One region of the Phenylobacterium sp. LjRoot219 genome, then DNA from elsewhere that is predicted to be linked to it. Evidence: riboswitches for the same ligand, from Rfam matches in the RefSeq annotation. Region 1 holds a riboswitch; the other holds the start of a gene.

Region 1 (7,744 bases):
AGACGGCCGCCATGCCGGCTGAACGCCTCCAGCGCGGCGGCCGCGTCCATCAGAACTTCGCCCGCACGCCGGCGTAGGCGGCGCGACCGAGCTGACCATAGTTGCGGATGGTCTCGTAGGACTGGTCGAACAGGTTCTCGACGCGGCCGTAGACCTCGACCTGCTCGTTGACCGGATAGGAGGCCCGCACATCCCACAGGACGTAGCCCTTCAGCACGTTGCGGTTGGCGGCGTCGTCGAACCGGTCACCGGCGTACTGGACCGCGACCGCGGTCTGCAACGCGTTCGGCCAGTCGTAGCTCACCTCGACATTTCCGACCCGGGCCGGACGGCGCGGCAGCCGCTTGTCGAAGTTGCGGCTCGTCTCCGCGTCGTTGCGCGCATCGACCCAGGTGTAGTTGACCGATAGCGCCAGGGCGTCGGTCAGCTGGGCGTCGGCGTCGAGCTCCACGCCCTTGGCCTTGGTGCGTGCGGTGTTGGCGTAGAAGCCGAAGCGCGGCACGCCGTTGGCGCCGACGCACAGCGGGTCGCTGGCGGCGGACAGGCAGGTGAAGAAGTCGATCTGGTTCTTGGTCTTGCGCTCGAAGTAGGCGGCGGAGACGACGATCCGGCCGTCCATCATCCGGTGCTCCACCCCGGCGTCCCAGCTGTGCGAGGATTCCGGATCCAGCGTCGGGTTCCCGTACTCGCTGCCCAGCTGATAGAGGCTCGGCGCCTTGAAGGCCTGACCCCAGCTGGCCCGCAGCACGGTCTTGCCTTCGTTGAGCCGCCAGGCGGCCGAGGCCTGACCCACGGTGTTGCCGCCGAAGTCGCTGTGGTGATCCTGCCGCACGCCGCCGCTGAGCGTCAGGTTGGAGATCACGTCGCCGCGGAGGTTCGCATAGAAGCTGTCGAGCCGGGCGCTGCTGTGCACCGGCGTCGGGTTGGGATCGAAGTCGCTGGGCGACGCGGTCCGCATCTTCGACTTCTCGGTCTCCGCCCCGAAGACCGCGGTCCACACCGGCGTGACCTCGAAGGCGCCCTGGTACTCGAACCGCTCGTTGCGGCCGGAGGCGCGGAACGTGACGTCGGTCACCGCCTGATCCGGGTCGTAGTTCTTACGGATGGTGCTGGTGTAGGCGTAGCCCGCCCGGTTGGTGAACCTTCCGTCCAGCAGGCTGAGGCGTGCGCCGGCGTAGCCGACCAGGTCCTGGGTCGTGCCCAACGCGCGGGTGTCGCCGAAGACGAAGTTCGGCGGCACGAGGCCGTCCATCTCGTTGCGGCCACGCGAGTAGATGGTGCGCAGGTCCAGCGAGAGCTGATCGGTGACGGCGACGTCCGCCTTGGCGCTGGCGCCAATGTTGCGGTAGCCGTCCAGTTCGCGGCCGCCCTTGGCCTCGTCGAAGGTCGAGATGCCGCTGGTGGTCAGGTAGCCCGCCGTCGCGCGCCAGCTGACCCGCTCCGACTTGCCGCCGAGCGCGGCGCGGCCGTAGGCCCAGTCGTTGGAGCCGCCTTCCGCGAGGAGACTCGTTTCGAACGGTTCTGTCGGCACGGCGGTCAGCAGGTTGATGACCCCGCCGATCGCCTGGCTGCCCCACAGCACCGACTGCGGGCCGCGCAGGATCTCGACGCGGGCGATGTCGCCGACCAGCATGTGGCCGAAGTTGAACCCGGCGTCCGTGGTCGAAGGATCGTTCAGCTTGACCCCGTCGATCAGCACGACCGTCTGCCCGGGCTCAGCGCCGCGGATGTAGACGTTGGTCGTCCCGCCGACGCCGCCGTTGCGCGAGAAGCTGACGCCCGGCGTGGTGGCCAGGATCTCGGTCAGCAGCGGCGTCTGCTTTTCCTGCAGCGTTTCGGCGGTGATGACGGTGACCTGCTGACCGACGCGGTCGGCGCGTTCGGCCGTGCGGCCGGCGACGACGACCAGTTCGTCGACCGCCGGAACCTCGGCGGCGGCCTCGGCGTGGACAGCGGCGGGCGCCGCTGCGGCGATGACGCAGAATGCAGTGGAAACAAACAGCTTAGAGTTCAAAGCAAGCCCCTCAGACGAAGGGCCGACGCACGCAGGCTGGGCGCGCCGCAACGCGCCAGTCCCGCGCACGCGCGGCCGGATCAACGTCGCCGAACCGGGGTTTCATCCCGTTCGCCAAGGCCATCCCCGACCTCGCCGAATGACGACCGCTGCGGGCAGGTCTCCTGACTCACGGCTCAATCGCTCGATCCCGCCTTCCCAGGCCTTGCCAGGCCCAGTGGCGCGTGGGATCGCGCTCGCCGCTCACAGTTGCGGGGACAGCCTGGGTCTTTCACCCAGTTCCCTTTTGATCCCTTGCGGGAACCCGTTGCGTGGGCGGCGCTATAGTCGTGCTCTTGGCGCACGTCAAACAAGGGGGCGGATCCCATGGCACTTCGACTGATCATCGGCGGCGCCCGCTCCGGAAAGAGCGCGCACGCCCAGGCGCTGGCCGAGGCCGAGGCCGCGCGCCGCGGCGGCGCGCCGGTGATGATCGCCACCGCCGAGGCGCTCGACGCGGAGATGGCCGAGCGCATCGCCCGTCATCGCGCGGAACGCGGCCCAGCCTGGCGCACGCGCGAGACGCCGCTCGAGGCGGCCGACGCGCTGCGGAGCCTCGCGGCCACCGACTGCGCGGTCGTCGACTGCCTGACGCTGTGGCTGAACAACCTGATGTTCGCCGAGCGCGATCTGGAGGCCGCGACCGAGGCGCTGCTCTGCGCCGCGGCGGAGAGTGCCGGCGAGGTCATCCTGGTGACCAATGAGGTCGGCATGAGCATCGTCCCGGAGAACGCGCTGGCCCGCCGGTTCCGCGACGAGGCCGGGCGGATGAACCGGCGGGCGGCTGAACGCGCCGACGAGGTGGTGGTGATGTTCGCCGGAATCCCGCTGCGGCTGAAGTAATCTCATCAGCAGGTCATCCCCGCGAAAGCGGGGACCCAGGTTTTTTGCGTTCTAGGGCAGCGGTCGAACAAGAACGCCTGGATCCCCGCTTTCGCGGGGAAGAGCGGAGGAGGGGGGAGCTTGGCTTACTCGGCCCCTCTCCCCGCGGCGTAGACCACGTGCCGGCGCAGCGGGTAGTCGGGGGCCAGCAGCGGATGGTCGAAGCCGCGGTCGGGCTGCTTGATCATGCCGATGCGCCGCATCACCGCCTGGGAGCGCAGGTTGCCGGTGGCGGTGATGGCGAGGATCTCGTCGTCCGGCAGATGGGCGAACCCCCAGTCCAGCGCCGCACGGGCGCCTTCCGCCGCCAGCCCCTGGCCCCAGACCGCCGGGGCGAGCCGCCAGCCGGCTTCGATGGCCGGCGCAGGCGGCAGATCGGCGGGCATCCGCCGGATGCCGATCATGCCGACCAGCCGGGCTTCGGCCTTCAGTTCGGCGGCCCAGAACCCGAAGCCGTGCTCGGCGATGTGGGCGTTGATGCGATCGACCAGGGCGTCGCTCGCCGCCCGGTCGATCGGGCCGCCCAGCCAGTCGCTGACCCGCGCGTCGCCGTTGAAGGCGGCGAAGGCGTCGCGGTCGTCTTCGCGGAACGGCCGCAGGACCAGCCGGGCGGTTTCGATCATTGCGCGGGCGTCGGCGCGGCGTGCGCTTCCGGGCCCAGCGCGCGACTGCCCCACAGGGCGTAGAACAGGATGTAGAGCTCGCAGATCACGGTCAGGAAGAAGGACGCCTGCAGGCCGTACTGATCGGCCAGCCAGCCCTGGACGATCACCAGCGCGCCGCCGGCGATGGCCATGATCAGCAGCCCCGAGCCCTCTTCGGTGAGCGGCCCCAGGCCGCGGATGCCGAGCGTGAAGATGGTCGGGAACATGATCGAGTGGAACAGGCCGACCGAGATCAGCGCCCACATGGCGGTCGAGCCGGTGGCGGTGGCCGCGACCAGCATGACGGCCGCGGCGCCGATGGCGGCGGCGGCGAGCACCTTCTCCGCCGGGATGCGGCGCATGACGAAGCTGCCGACGAAGCGGCCGACCATCATCCCGCCCCACAGCAGGAACAGGTAGCGCGAGGCCTGTTCGTGGGTGAGGTTGCCGATCTCCGGGGCGGAGACGAAGTTGATGAACAGGTTGCTGACCCCGATCTCGGCGATCAGGTAGATGAAGATCGCCGGGATCCCCAGCACCAGGTTCCGGTGGCGCCAGAGCGACATGTGCTTGCGCTCCTCGGCCGCCGCCCGCCGGGCGCCGGCGCTGAGGGTCGGCAGCTTGAAGCGGGCGATGACGACCGCCAGCACCACCAGCACGATGGCGACGATCAGATAGGGCAGTTGCACCGACTGCGCGTCGGCGAGGCGCTGCTCCATTGTGAGGGTGGCGCCCTGGGTGGTGCCCGAGACGCTGCGGCCGAGGATCAGGTAGCCGCCGAAGAGGGGCGCGAACATTGTGCCCATCGAGTTGAACGCCTGGACCAGGTTCAACCGCGCCGGGGCCGATTCCGGCGGGCCGATCACCGCCACGTAAGGGTTGGCCGCCACCTGCAGCAGGGTGATGCCGCTGGCGATGACGAAGAGGGCGGTGAGCACGACTCCGTAGGAGGGGATGCGCGCAGCCGGGATCATCAGCAGCGCGCCGAGCGCCATAATGCTCAGGCCGGCGACCAGCGCCTTCCTGTAGCCGACCCGTTCGATCAGCCAGGCCGAGGGCATCGAGGCGACGAAGTAGGCGATGAACCAGACCGATTCGATCAGTGTCGTCTGGGTGTAGTTGAGGTCGAACACGCTGCGCAGGTGCGGCAGCAGCGTGTTGTTGATGACCGTGATGAAGCCCCACATGAAGAAGAGGCTGGCCAGCAGGGTCAGCGCCGGGCGGTAGGCCGCGGGCGAGCCGTCGGCTGTGACGGCGGGGGCGGTCACGCCCGTATCGGAAGTGGCGACAGGGGCGGGCACGTTTCCTCCGCAGATTCATTGATCTTGCTATTGTCTGAGTATATCCGCGATTAGAAGGCGTCAACGCCACCCCCGTCCCGCGTCGCTTAGGAATGCCCATGACCGGTTCTCCCTCGCAGGCCCGCAAGCTGCGGTCGGCCGCCTGGTTCGACAACCCCGATAACGTCGACATGACCGCGCTCTATCTCGAGCGCTATCTGAACTTCGGGATCAGCCTGGAGGAGCTGCGCAGCGGTCGGCCGATCATCGGCATCGCCCAGACCGGCTCGGATCTCAGCCCCTGCAACCGCCACCACCTGGTGCTGGCCGAGCGGGTGCGCGAAGGCATCCGCGAGGCGGGCGGCATCGCCATCGAGTTCCCGGTGCACCCGATCCAGGAGACCGGCAAGCGGCCGACGGCGGGGCTGGACCGCAACCTCGCCTATCTCGGCCTGGTCGAGGTGCTCTACGGCTATCCGCTCGATGCGGTCGTGCTGACCATCGGCTGCGACAAGACCACGCCGGCCTGCCTGATGGCCGCGGCGACGGTGAACATCCCGGCGATCGCCCTGTCGGTCGGGCCGATGCTGAACGGCTGGCACAAGGGCGAGCGCACCGGCTCGGGGACCATCGTCTGGAAGGCGCGCGAGATGCTCGCCTCCGGCGAGATCGACCAGGACGGCTTCATCCGGCTGGTGGCGTCCTCGGCGCCGTCCACCGGCTACTGCAACACCATGGGCACCGCGACCACCATGAACAGCCTGGCCGAGGCGCTGGGCATGTCGCTGCCAGGCTCGGCGGCGATCCCTGCGCCCTACCGCGACCGGCAGGAGGTCGCCTATCACACCGGCAAGCGCATCGTGGACATGGTCGGCGAGGACCTGAAGCCGTCCGACATCATGACCCGCGAGGCCTTCCTCAACGCCATCGTCGTCAACTCGGCGATCGGCGGCTCGACCAATGCGCCGATCCACCTGGCGGCGATCGCCCGGCACCTCGGTGTCCAGCTCGACATCCAGGACTGGCAGGACGTCGGCCACAAGGTGCCGCTGCTGGTGAACCTGCAGCCGGCCGGCGAGTACCTCGGCGAGGACTACTACCGCGCCGGCGGCGTGCCGGCGGTGGTGAACCAGCTGATGTCCAAGGGGCTGATCCGCGAAGGCGCGATGACCGTCAACGGCCGGACCTTCGGCGACAACTGCCGCAACGCGACGATCGAGGACGAGAAGGTCATCCGGCCGTTCGACCAGCCGCTGCGCGAGGACGCCGGCTTCCTCGTGCTGTCGGGCAATCTGTTCGACGCCGCGGTGATGAAGACCAGCGTGATCTCCGAGGAGTTCCGCGCCCGCTATCTCAGCAATCCGGACGATCCGGAGGCCTTCGAAGGCCCGGTGGTCGTCTTCGACGGCCCGGAGGACTACCACCGCCGGATCGACGACCCGGCGACCGGCATCACCGCCGAGACCATCCTGATCATGCGCGGGGCCGGGCCGATCGGCTATCCCGGCGCGGCCGAGGTGGTGAACATGCGCCCGCCGGCGCAACTGCTGCTGGACGGCGTCCACGCCCTGCCGTGCCTCGGCGACGGCCGCCAGTCCGGCACCTCCGGCTCGCCTTCGATCCTCAACGCCTCGCCGGAAGCGGCCGCAGGCGGCGGCCTGGCGCTGCTGCGCACCGGCGACCGGGTGCGCATCGACCTGCGGCGCGGGTCGGCCGACGTGCTGCTGCCGGACGCCGAGCTGGCCGCGCGCCGCGAGGCGCTCGCGCAGGCCGGGGGCTACGCCTATCCGCCGTCGCAGACGCCCTGGCAGGAGATCCAGCGTGCGCTGGTCGGCCAGATGGAGACCGGCGCGATCCTCGAAGGCGCGGAAGCGTTTCAGCGGATCGCTCAGACGCGCGGCCTGCCGCGCGACAATCACTAAGCAAAGTTGGAAGCTGCCATGATCAACGGTGCAGTGCTGGTCGGCGCGGAAGAGCGTCAGCGGGACCTGAAGTTTCTCGCCATCGACCCGGCGAAGGGCGTGGAGCTGCCGACGGCCTTCTCCTCGGCCAATGAGCAGGACGTGGCCGACGCCTGCGCCCTGGCGGCGGCGGCGTTCGAACGCTTCTCGACGCTGGAGCCCGAGGCGCGCGCCCGCTTCATCGAGGCGGTCGGCGACAACATCCTGGCGATCGGCGACGAGCTGATCGTCACCGCCATGACCGAAACCGGGCTGCCGCGGGTCAGGCTCGAAGGCGAGCGCGGCCGGACGGTCGGCCAGCTGAAGCTGTTCGCCCAGGCGGTGCGTCAGGGCGACTGGCTGGACGCTGCGATCGACCCGGCGCTGCCGGAACGCACGCCGCCGCGCGCGGACCTGCGGCGGATGAACCTGGCGCTCGGCCCGGTGGCGGTGTTCGGCGCTTCGAACTTCCCGCTGGCCTTCTCGACGGCCGGCGGCGACACCGCCGCGGCCTTCGCCGCCGGCTGCCCCGTGGTGGTCAAGGGCCACCCGGCGCACCCCGGCACGGGCGAGCTGGTGGCGCGCGCGGTGCAGGCCGCGGTCGCGGCCTGCGGCCTGCCGGCCGGCGTCTTCTCCTTCCTGCCGGGGACCTCGAACGACCTCGGTTCGGCGCTGGTCGCCGATCCGCGGATCAAGGCGGTGGGCTTCACCGGCTCGCGCGGTGGCGGCCTGGCGCTGGTGCGGATCGCCAACGCGCGCGCCGAACCGATCCCGGTCTACGCCGAGATGAGCAGCATCAATCCCGTCGTCCTGCTGCCGGGAGCGCTCGCCGCGCGGGCCGAGGCGCTGGGACCGGCCTTCGTCCAGTCGCTGACGCTGGGCGCGGGACAGTTCTGCACCAACCCGGGGTTGGTGATCGCCCTCGACGGTCCGGACCTCGATCGG
Region 2 (7,744 bases), on a different contig from region 1:
CCGGGCGCCGGCCGCCTCGGTCGCGCCCTCGGCCAAAAAGCGCGCCGCCGCCGGGTTCTCGGTCGGCTCCTCGTCCAGGGCCATGACGGCGCGGGCGGCGGAATCCAGCAGGTCGATCTGCGCCGGAAAGGCGTCGCGGAAGAAGCCGGAGATGCGCAGGGTCACGTCGACCCGCGGCCGCCCGAGCATCACCAGCGGCAGGACCTCGAAGCCGGTCACCCGACCGGTCGCCGGTTCCCAGGTCGGCCGCGCGCCCATCAGCGCCAGGGCCTGGGCGATGTCGTCGCCGCCGGTGCGCATGTTGGCGGTGCCCCAGGCCGACAGCACCACGGCCTTCGGATAGTCGCCGAAGCGCTGCAGGTGGTCCTCGACCAACAGCTGGGCCGAGGCCCAGCCGAGCCGCCAGGCGGTGGGGGTCGGCGCCGAGCGGCTGTCGATCGAGTAGAAGTTGCGGCCGGTGGGCAGCACGTCCGGACGGCCGCGGGTCGGCGCGCCGGAGGGCCCAGGCGTCACGAAACGCCCGTCCAGTCCGCGCAGCAGGGCGTCGATCTCGGCCGCGCCGCAACGGTCCACGCGCGGCCCCAGATCCTCCGCCACCTGGGCCATGACCTGGGCGGTGGCGGGCATGCCCGCCGGGACCGCCTCGCCCGCGACCAGGCGCGCGGCGAGCTGCTCCAGCCGCTCGACCGTGTCGCCGACGGTGCGCCAGGGGGCGTCGTCCGCTGCGGTCAGCAGGCTGGGACGGGCCTGGGTCCACCGATCCCCCAGCTGGCAGTCGAGGGGGTCGAACGCCAGCCCCAGGTCCTGCGCCATCGCCCGCAGCAACGAGGCGCCGTCGACGCCCCGCGGCGAGCGGGCCAGGGCCAGCACGAGGTCGTCGCGCAACCGGCCTTCCGGGGCGCGGCCGAAGACGTGCAGGCCGTCGCGGATCTGCAGTTCCTTGAGCTCGCAGAGGTAGTTGTCCAGCGCCGACAGCGCCTGGTCCTCGTCGCCCAGGTCCATGCCGCAATCCACGTCCAGGCCCTGACTGGCGGCCAGCGCCAGGATCTCGCCGCGCAGCGGCTTCAGCCGGCGCGGGTCGAGGCCGGCGGCCTCGTAGTATTCGTCGACCAGGGCTTCGAGGGTCTTCAGCGGCCCATAGGTCTCGGCCCGGGTCAGCGGCGGCGTCAGATGATCGAGGATCACCGCGCCGATCCGCCGCTTGGCCTGGGTCCCTTCGCCGGGATCGTTGACGATGAAGGGGTAGAGCTGCGGCGTCGCACCGGCGATCGCCTGCGGGAAACAGGCCTCGGACAGCGCCAGGGCCTTGCCCGGCAGCCACTCCAGATTGCCGTGCTTGCCGACGTGGATGATGGCGTGGGCGGCGAACGCGCGCCGCAGCCAGATGTAGAAGGCCAGGTAGCCGTGCGGCGGGACGAGGTCCGGGTCGTGATAGCTGGCCTTCGGGTTGATGTTGTAGCCGCGCGCCGGCTGCACCCCGACGACCGCCTCGCCGAAGCGGTGCAGCGGCAGCCGGAACCCGCCGGCGTCGGCGGCGAACATCGGGTCGCGCTCCGGCGACCCCCAGCGCTCGACCGTCGCCTCGCGCACCTCCGGGGCCAGGGCCGCGAACGCCGCCAGATAGTCGGCCAGGGCCAGGACCGGCTCGCCGCCCTCGCCGCTGCGGCGCGCATTGGTCACCCCCGCCCGCAGGCGATCCATCAGCGCCGCGGAGTCCGGCGGCAGTTCGCCCACCGCATAGCCCTCGGCCGCCATCGCCTGCAGGATCGTCATCACGCTCTGCGGGGTGTCGAGGCCGACGCCGTTGCCCAGCCGTGAATCCCGGTTGGGGTAGTTGGCCAGTACCAGCGCCACCCGGCGCGCGCCGGCCGGCGTCCGCCGCAGCTCCGCCCAGCCCTTGGCGAGGTCGGCGGCGAAGGCGATGCGGTCTGGCGCCGGCTCATGGACGATGACGTCGCATTCGGTGCGCGGATCGAACTTCGACGACGACTTGAACGCCGTCACCCCGGCCAGGACCCGGCCGTCGACTTCGGGCAGCGCCACGTTCATGGCCAGGTCCCGCGCGCCCAGCCCGCGCAGGCTGGCCTGCCACGCCGCCCGGTCGGTGGCCCCGAAGACGACCTGCAGCACCACGGCGTCGGCGGCCTCCAGCGCGCTCGGCCGGCGCTGGTCGCCTGGTGACGACACCGCGAACGAGGTGGCGTTGAGCACCACGTCCGGCCGGGCGAGCGCGAAGACCTGGCCGATCAGGGCCGCGGCGAAGTCGTTCTTCAGGCTCTGGACGAAGATCGGGGCCACGTCGAAGCCGCGCGCGACCAGGGCGGCGATGTGCGCGTCCACCGCCTGGGTGGCGCCCGAGACCACCAGCGCCCGGTAGAAGGTCAGCGCCGCCTTCGGCCGGTCCGGCGACCAGCGCGCGGTCAGGCTGGCGAGGTCGGTGACCCGCTCGCCGGGCCAATAGAGGCCGGCGTCCAGCAAAGGCGCCGGCTCGGCCCAGGGCCCCGCCTGCCGACCGATCAGGCCGGCGGCGTAGAGCAGGAAGTTGCGGGCGTTGCCGACGCCGCCCTGCCGCAGATAGTCCAGCGCGCGTGCGTGGACCCCCGGCGGGGCCAGCGACATGTCGGCGCCCTCGGCGTTGTCGCCGTCGTCCAGCAGCGCCACGAAGATCGCGCCCGACTGCCGGCAGGCCGCCTGGATCTCGTCGAGGCCGTAGGGCCAGTAAGCCCGCCCGCCCAGCAGCCGCACGCAGACGAATTTCGCCTTGGCGACGACCGCCTCGACGTAGAGGTCGACCGACAGCGGATGCTTCAGGCGCAGCAGATTGGCCAGCCGGACCCGGCCGGCCGCCGCCGGAAGGTCCGCCGCCGCCTGCGACAGGCAGGCGAGGTCGCTGTCGGCGGACGACAGGATGACGATCTCCCCGGGGCTCTGCCCCAGGTCGACCGCCTCCTCGCCGTCGAGGACCGCGCCCGGCTGGACCGCCAGCAGGTGCATCAGCCAAGCGCCGCGAGGACCAGGGGGCCGACCGCTGCGCGATCCAGCCCCTTCTCGCCGATCACCACCAGCGACGAGGCGCGAGCCTCGTCGGCGCGCCACGGCCGGTCGTAATAGGTCTGGATGCGCGGCCCCACGGCCTGGACGATCAGCCGGGCGGCCTTGCCGGCGACGGCCACGACCCCCTTGAGCCGCAGGACGTCGTGGGCTTCGAGGGTCGTGCGCAGGTCGGCGGTCAAGGCCTCGACATCGGCGACCGCGCCGCCCCGGACCACGAAGCTGTCGAAGTCGTCGTGATCGTGATCGGCCTCGCTCTCGTGATGGGAGTGGCGCGAGTCGAGATCGTCCTCGGCGCCGACGCCGAGGCCCAGCAGGATCGCCGGATCGATCTGCGCCTGGCTGGCGTGGATGATCTTCACCCCCGGCCGCAGGTGCTCACGCAGGCTGTCTTCCACCCGGGCGAGCGTCGGCCGATCGACGAGGTCGGTCTTGTTGAGGATCACCAGGTCGGCGCAGCCCAGCTGGTCCTCGAACAGCTCCTCGAGCGGCGTGTCGTGATCCAGCGTCGGATCGGCCTCGCGGGCCTTGGCCAGCGCCGCCGGGTCCGGCGCGAACCGGCCCTTGGCGACCGCCTCGGCGTCGACCATGGCGATCACCCCGTCGACCGTCGAACGGGTCCGCACCTCCGGCCAGGTGAAGGCCTTCACCAGCGGCTTCGGCAGGGCGAGCCCCGAGGTCTCGATCAGGATGTGCTGCGGCGGGTTCGGCCGATCGATCAGCTTCTGCAGCGTCGGCAGGAAGTCGTCCGCTACCGTGCAGCAGATGCAGCCGTTGGCCAGCTCGAGGATGTCGTCGTCCTCGCAGCCCTCGACCCCGCAGCCGCGCAGGATCTCGCCGTCGATCCCGACATCGCCGAACTCGTTGACCACGACCGCCAGCCGCTGGCCGCCGGCGTTCTGCAGCAGGTGGCGGATCAGCGTGGTCTTGCCCGTACCGAGGAAGCCGGTGACGACGGTGGTGGGTATTCTGGCCATGGTCTCTCGCCTCTGCAGGGCGGAGGGCATGACGGCGCGCGAGCGTAGCCGCCCGCGGAAAATGGGGCGTCCGCCATCGAGCCGCGCTGGCGCCCACCGCGCCGTTGCGTCGTCGCCGTCGAGGTCGGTCTCCTGGCTTTCGCCCTACGTCGCAGCGCCTTCCCAGGACCGAAATCCCAGTGGCGTCATGCTGCGACGATCGTTGGACGATCACAGTTGCGGGGGCAGCTGCGGAATTGGCCCGAATGGACCGCACCGCATTCCCGGAAGCTCGCGCTTCCAAACCTCGATGACGGAATTAGCCCTAGGCCGCGGCGCGACTGAAGGTCAAGGCTGCCGTCAGGAGCCGCGATCAGGTCGCTGCGGCTCGCGCCGCCGGAGCGCCACCGGTGACTCGCGATCCGCATGGCGTGGCCGAGCCGCGATAGATGTAGCCGCCCAGGCTCGGCCGCGGGCCCATGTAATCGGCGTGGAGCTGGTCGACCGCGAAGCCGGCCGCCTCGACCAGGGCGGGAATGTCGCGGGTCAGATGGCAGCCGCCGAACAGCCGCTTCCAGGTCGGCTCGATGCGCGCCTGCCGCTGGAACAGCACCGGGTCGGGCGAGCGGCCGTGCTCGCAGAACAGCAGCCGTCCTTCGGGCCGCAGCACCCGGTGCGCCTCGCGCAAGGCTCCGGCCACGTCAGGGATGGTGCACAGCGTGAAGGTGACCACGACCGTGTCCACGCTGCGATCGGCGAGCGAGACGGCCTCGGCGGATTCCGCCAGCACGGCCACCGGGATCGGCGACTGGTCCGCGCGCCGGCGCGCCTTGGCCCGCATGGCCGCCTCCGGCTCCAGGCCATAGACCTTGCTGACCTTGCCGGCATCGTAGAGCGGCAGGTTCAGGCCCGACCCGAGACCGAGTTCGAGCACCACGCCCTCGGCCCGCGGCACGACCGCACGGCGCAGCTCGGTGATCGGCCTCATGCCGCAGCCGCAGCTGATCACCGTCGGGAGGATGAAGCGCGAGTAGAAACCCATTTTCAGATCCCGATGCCGGACGTCCGGAGCTGCGCGCCGGTGCTCAATCGATCTCGAAGTGCTCCATGACGCCGCCCGTCGAGAAGGGGGCGAACAGCTCGCGGAAGGGGCCGATAACCTCGCTCTGGCTGAAGGCGACGTGCGCCTCCATCTTCGTCCACTCGACCAGCAGGATGAACTTGTCGGGATTTTCCACGCCCCGACCGAAGCGGACCGATTCAACGCCCGGGAAGCTGGCGAGCATCGGCAGTCCGCGTTCGTTCATCGCCGCGATGAACCCTTCCGCCTGCCCTTCGCGGATCGTGATCTCAGAGCGCTCAACCAACATGCGACGTCTCCTGTCTGTACGGCTCGGCCGCGGTGCGGGCGAGTTCGCGCGGAGTATGACCGGACGGGCGGCAAGTTCGAGCTCTACTTCTGATCACGGGCTGAGCCTCAGTCGCGCTTGCGAAGCTGCGCGCTCGGGCAGCCGCCCGGGCCGATGATCCGGCAGACGAAGGCCCCGCGCCGGCGGCCCAGGGTGTCAATCCGGTTGAGCGCGTCGTCCGGCGTGGATGGCCCGACGGCGATGCGGATGCGGCCGTCGGCGTCGCGCCGGGCGTTGCGGTCGTGCGCGCCCGGCGTCTGCAGGTGCTCGTACCAGTAGTTGTAGGCGTGCAGCGACCAGTAGCCGCCGATGTCCTCCGGCATCGTCACTTCCAGCCATTCGTCCTCGGCCAGGTCGAAGCCGCCGAGGAAATAGCGGGTGTCGGCGTCGCCCTGCACCGTCTCGGTCAGTTCGGGCGGGGCGACATCGAGCCGGTTGGCCAGCGCGCGGGCCGCCGCCGTCCACTTCAGATACTCGCGCACCGCATTGCCGAGCGAGCGCGCGACGAACTGCAGCGCCGCGTCGGCGCCGCCGCCCATCAAGGCCAGGCCCCGCGCCGGCGGCCCGCCGGTCAGCGACAGGCTGGCGGGCGGGCTGTCGTCACGGTGCAGCACCCGGATCAGCTGGATCCGGGTCTCCGGCGTCAGCGCCAGGCCGCCCGGCCCGGCGTCCGCCGCGATCTCGAGCCCGAAGCCGCCGTCGGCCCCGCAGTCGCCCGGCTCGAAGGCGGCGTAGCCGGCGATCAGCGGCGCGCCGTTCGGCCCCACCGTGTAGAGCCCGACGCCGACCCGCTCCGAGCCGTTCAGCCGCCCCTCCAGCCGATAGCGGCCGGCCGGATCGACCGGGGCGTGGAACATCAGGTAGTCGGGATTGGGCCCGCCATAGACCGGCAGGGCGCGCGCCAGTCCGTGGCTGCGGAACTGGTGGCCCAACACCGCCCCGCCGAGCCCGGCGGCGAGCACGCGGGCGACATAGGCCTCGCCCTCGGCGGCGGTCGCGGCGTCCGGCGCCTGGGCGCAGACCAGCGTACGCGCTTCGGCGACGGCGGCGTTCAACCCCTCCCAGCCGGTCATCCCGCGGCTCCGATCCGCGCCAGGCCGTCGCGCTCGCTGGGGATCGCGAAGCGGCGGATGTAGTCGCCGAACTGCTCGGCCACCACGCTGGCGTCGAGGCCGTACTGCTCGAGCGAGTATTCATTGCGGCCGCGGGCGTTCTTCGGGTTCGCGGCGTGCCAGTCGCCGACGGTCTTGGCGACGTCGTCGGGCGTCCCGATGCCGAGGCCCTGGTGGATCTTCCGCATCTCGCCGACCGGGTCGGCCACCAGCGCATAATAGTCGACATGCACCACCCGGCGTCCCTCGGGTTGGGCGTCGAAGGCCATGATGCGGTCGATGTGGCGGCTGACGAAGTGCAGCATGTCGCGCCCGACCTGGTGCATGTCGACGGGGCCTGCGGCGCGCATGCCGCGCAGGTTGAAGGTCATCTTCGAGATCGAGGCCAGGGTCTGCAGCGGATCGCGGTGGGTCATCACGAACCGCGCGTCGGGATAGACCTGCAGGATCTCGTTCATCCCGATCACGTGGTTCGGGTATTTCAGCGCCCAGGGCCTCGGCTCCGAACGCCATTGCAGCAACTGCAGCTGCCGCTTGTGGATGCGGTAGGTCTGCGCCAGGTCGAGCTCGTCCAGCAGGTAGTCGAAGTATTCCGGCACGCGGTAGAGGTTGTGCAGCCCCGCCGCGCCGAAGCTCTGCTCCATGAAGGCGTGGCATTCGTCGGAGCCGTCCTCGTCGTAGAGGTGCAGCGCCTCGAAGCCCTCGAAGTGGCCGCGCTTCTTCTGGATCTCCCGCCACGCCTCGCGCCGCGCCTCGACCGACGCCGGATCGAAGCCCGGCGGCGGCGACGGCATCATCGACTCCCAGGTGCGGATCAGCCGGAACCGGCGGTCGCGGTCGAACAGGTACTGAAAGTAGGTCGTGCCGGACCGCGGCAGGCCCATCAGGAACACCGGCGCCGCGATCGGCTCGTCGGCGATCTCGGGATGGTCGCGCAGCCACTTCAAGCCTTCCAGCCGATTGACCGTGTCGTTCTGCAGCATGGTGCGGATCATCTCCGCGCCTTCCGGCGAGGCCGGAAAGTCGCGGTTGAGCGAGGCGATCAGCCGCTCGAGGTTGCCGCGCACGCCGGCGTCGGTGTCGGCGACGCCGACCTTGGCTTCGGCTTCGGCGATGATGGCTGCGGCGTCCAGCATGACGTTCTCCCTGGTGTTTCGCCGTCGGCTTGCGGGCGGCCTGCGGCTTGTCGCTCAATCTATATTCCGCTATATTCGGA

What was found. Region 1 has a riboswitch for cobalamin ahead of ACSQ14_RS09075 (TonB-dependent receptor plug domain-containing protein). Riboswitches for the same ligand answer to the same signal wherever they lie in the genome.
Region 2: another riboswitch for cobalamin. It lies ahead of cobW (cobalamin biosynthesis protein CobW); the one in region 1 lies ahead of ACSQ14_RS09075 (TonB-dependent receptor plug domain-containing protein).

The regions. Positions count from the first base shown of each region.
Region 1 is NZ_CAXUQI020000001.1:1,842,023-1,849,766, forward strand. It holds gene cobD (threonine-phosphate decarboxylase CobD) at 1-50, opposite strand, end outside; gene ACSQ14_RS09075 (TonB-dependent receptor plug domain-containing protein) at 50-2,014, opposite strand; cobalamin riboswitch at 2,152-2,337, opposite strand; gene cobU (bifunctional adenosylcobinamide kinase/adenosylcobinamide-phosphate guanylyltransferase) at 2,381-2,896, shown strand; gene ACSQ14_RS09085 (GNAT family N-acetyltransferase) at 3,022-3,558, opposite strand; gene ACSQ14_RS09090 (sugar MFS transporter) at 3,555-4,880, opposite strand; gene ACSQ14_RS09095 (IlvD/Edd family dehydratase) at 4,979-6,781, shown strand; gene ACSQ14_RS09100 (aldehyde dehydrogenase (NADP(+))) at 6,800-7,744, shown strand, end outside.
Region 2 is NZ_CAXUQI020000002.1:39,373-47,116, forward strand. It holds gene cobN (cobaltochelatase subunit CobN) at 1-2,994, opposite strand, end outside; gene cobW (cobalamin biosynthesis protein CobW) at 2,994-4,028, opposite strand; cobalamin riboswitch at 4,134-4,332, opposite strand; gene ACSQ14_RS18285 (class I SAM-dependent methyltransferase) at 4,381-5,049, opposite strand; gene ACSQ14_RS18290 (antibiotic biosynthesis monooxygenase family protein) at 5,093-5,377, opposite strand; gene ACSQ14_RS18295 (DUF1254 domain-containing protein) at 5,485-6,489, opposite strand; gene ACSQ14_RS18300 (sulfotransferase family protein) at 6,486-7,664, opposite strand; gene ACSQ14_RS18305 (hypothetical protein) at 7,663-7,744, shown strand, end outside.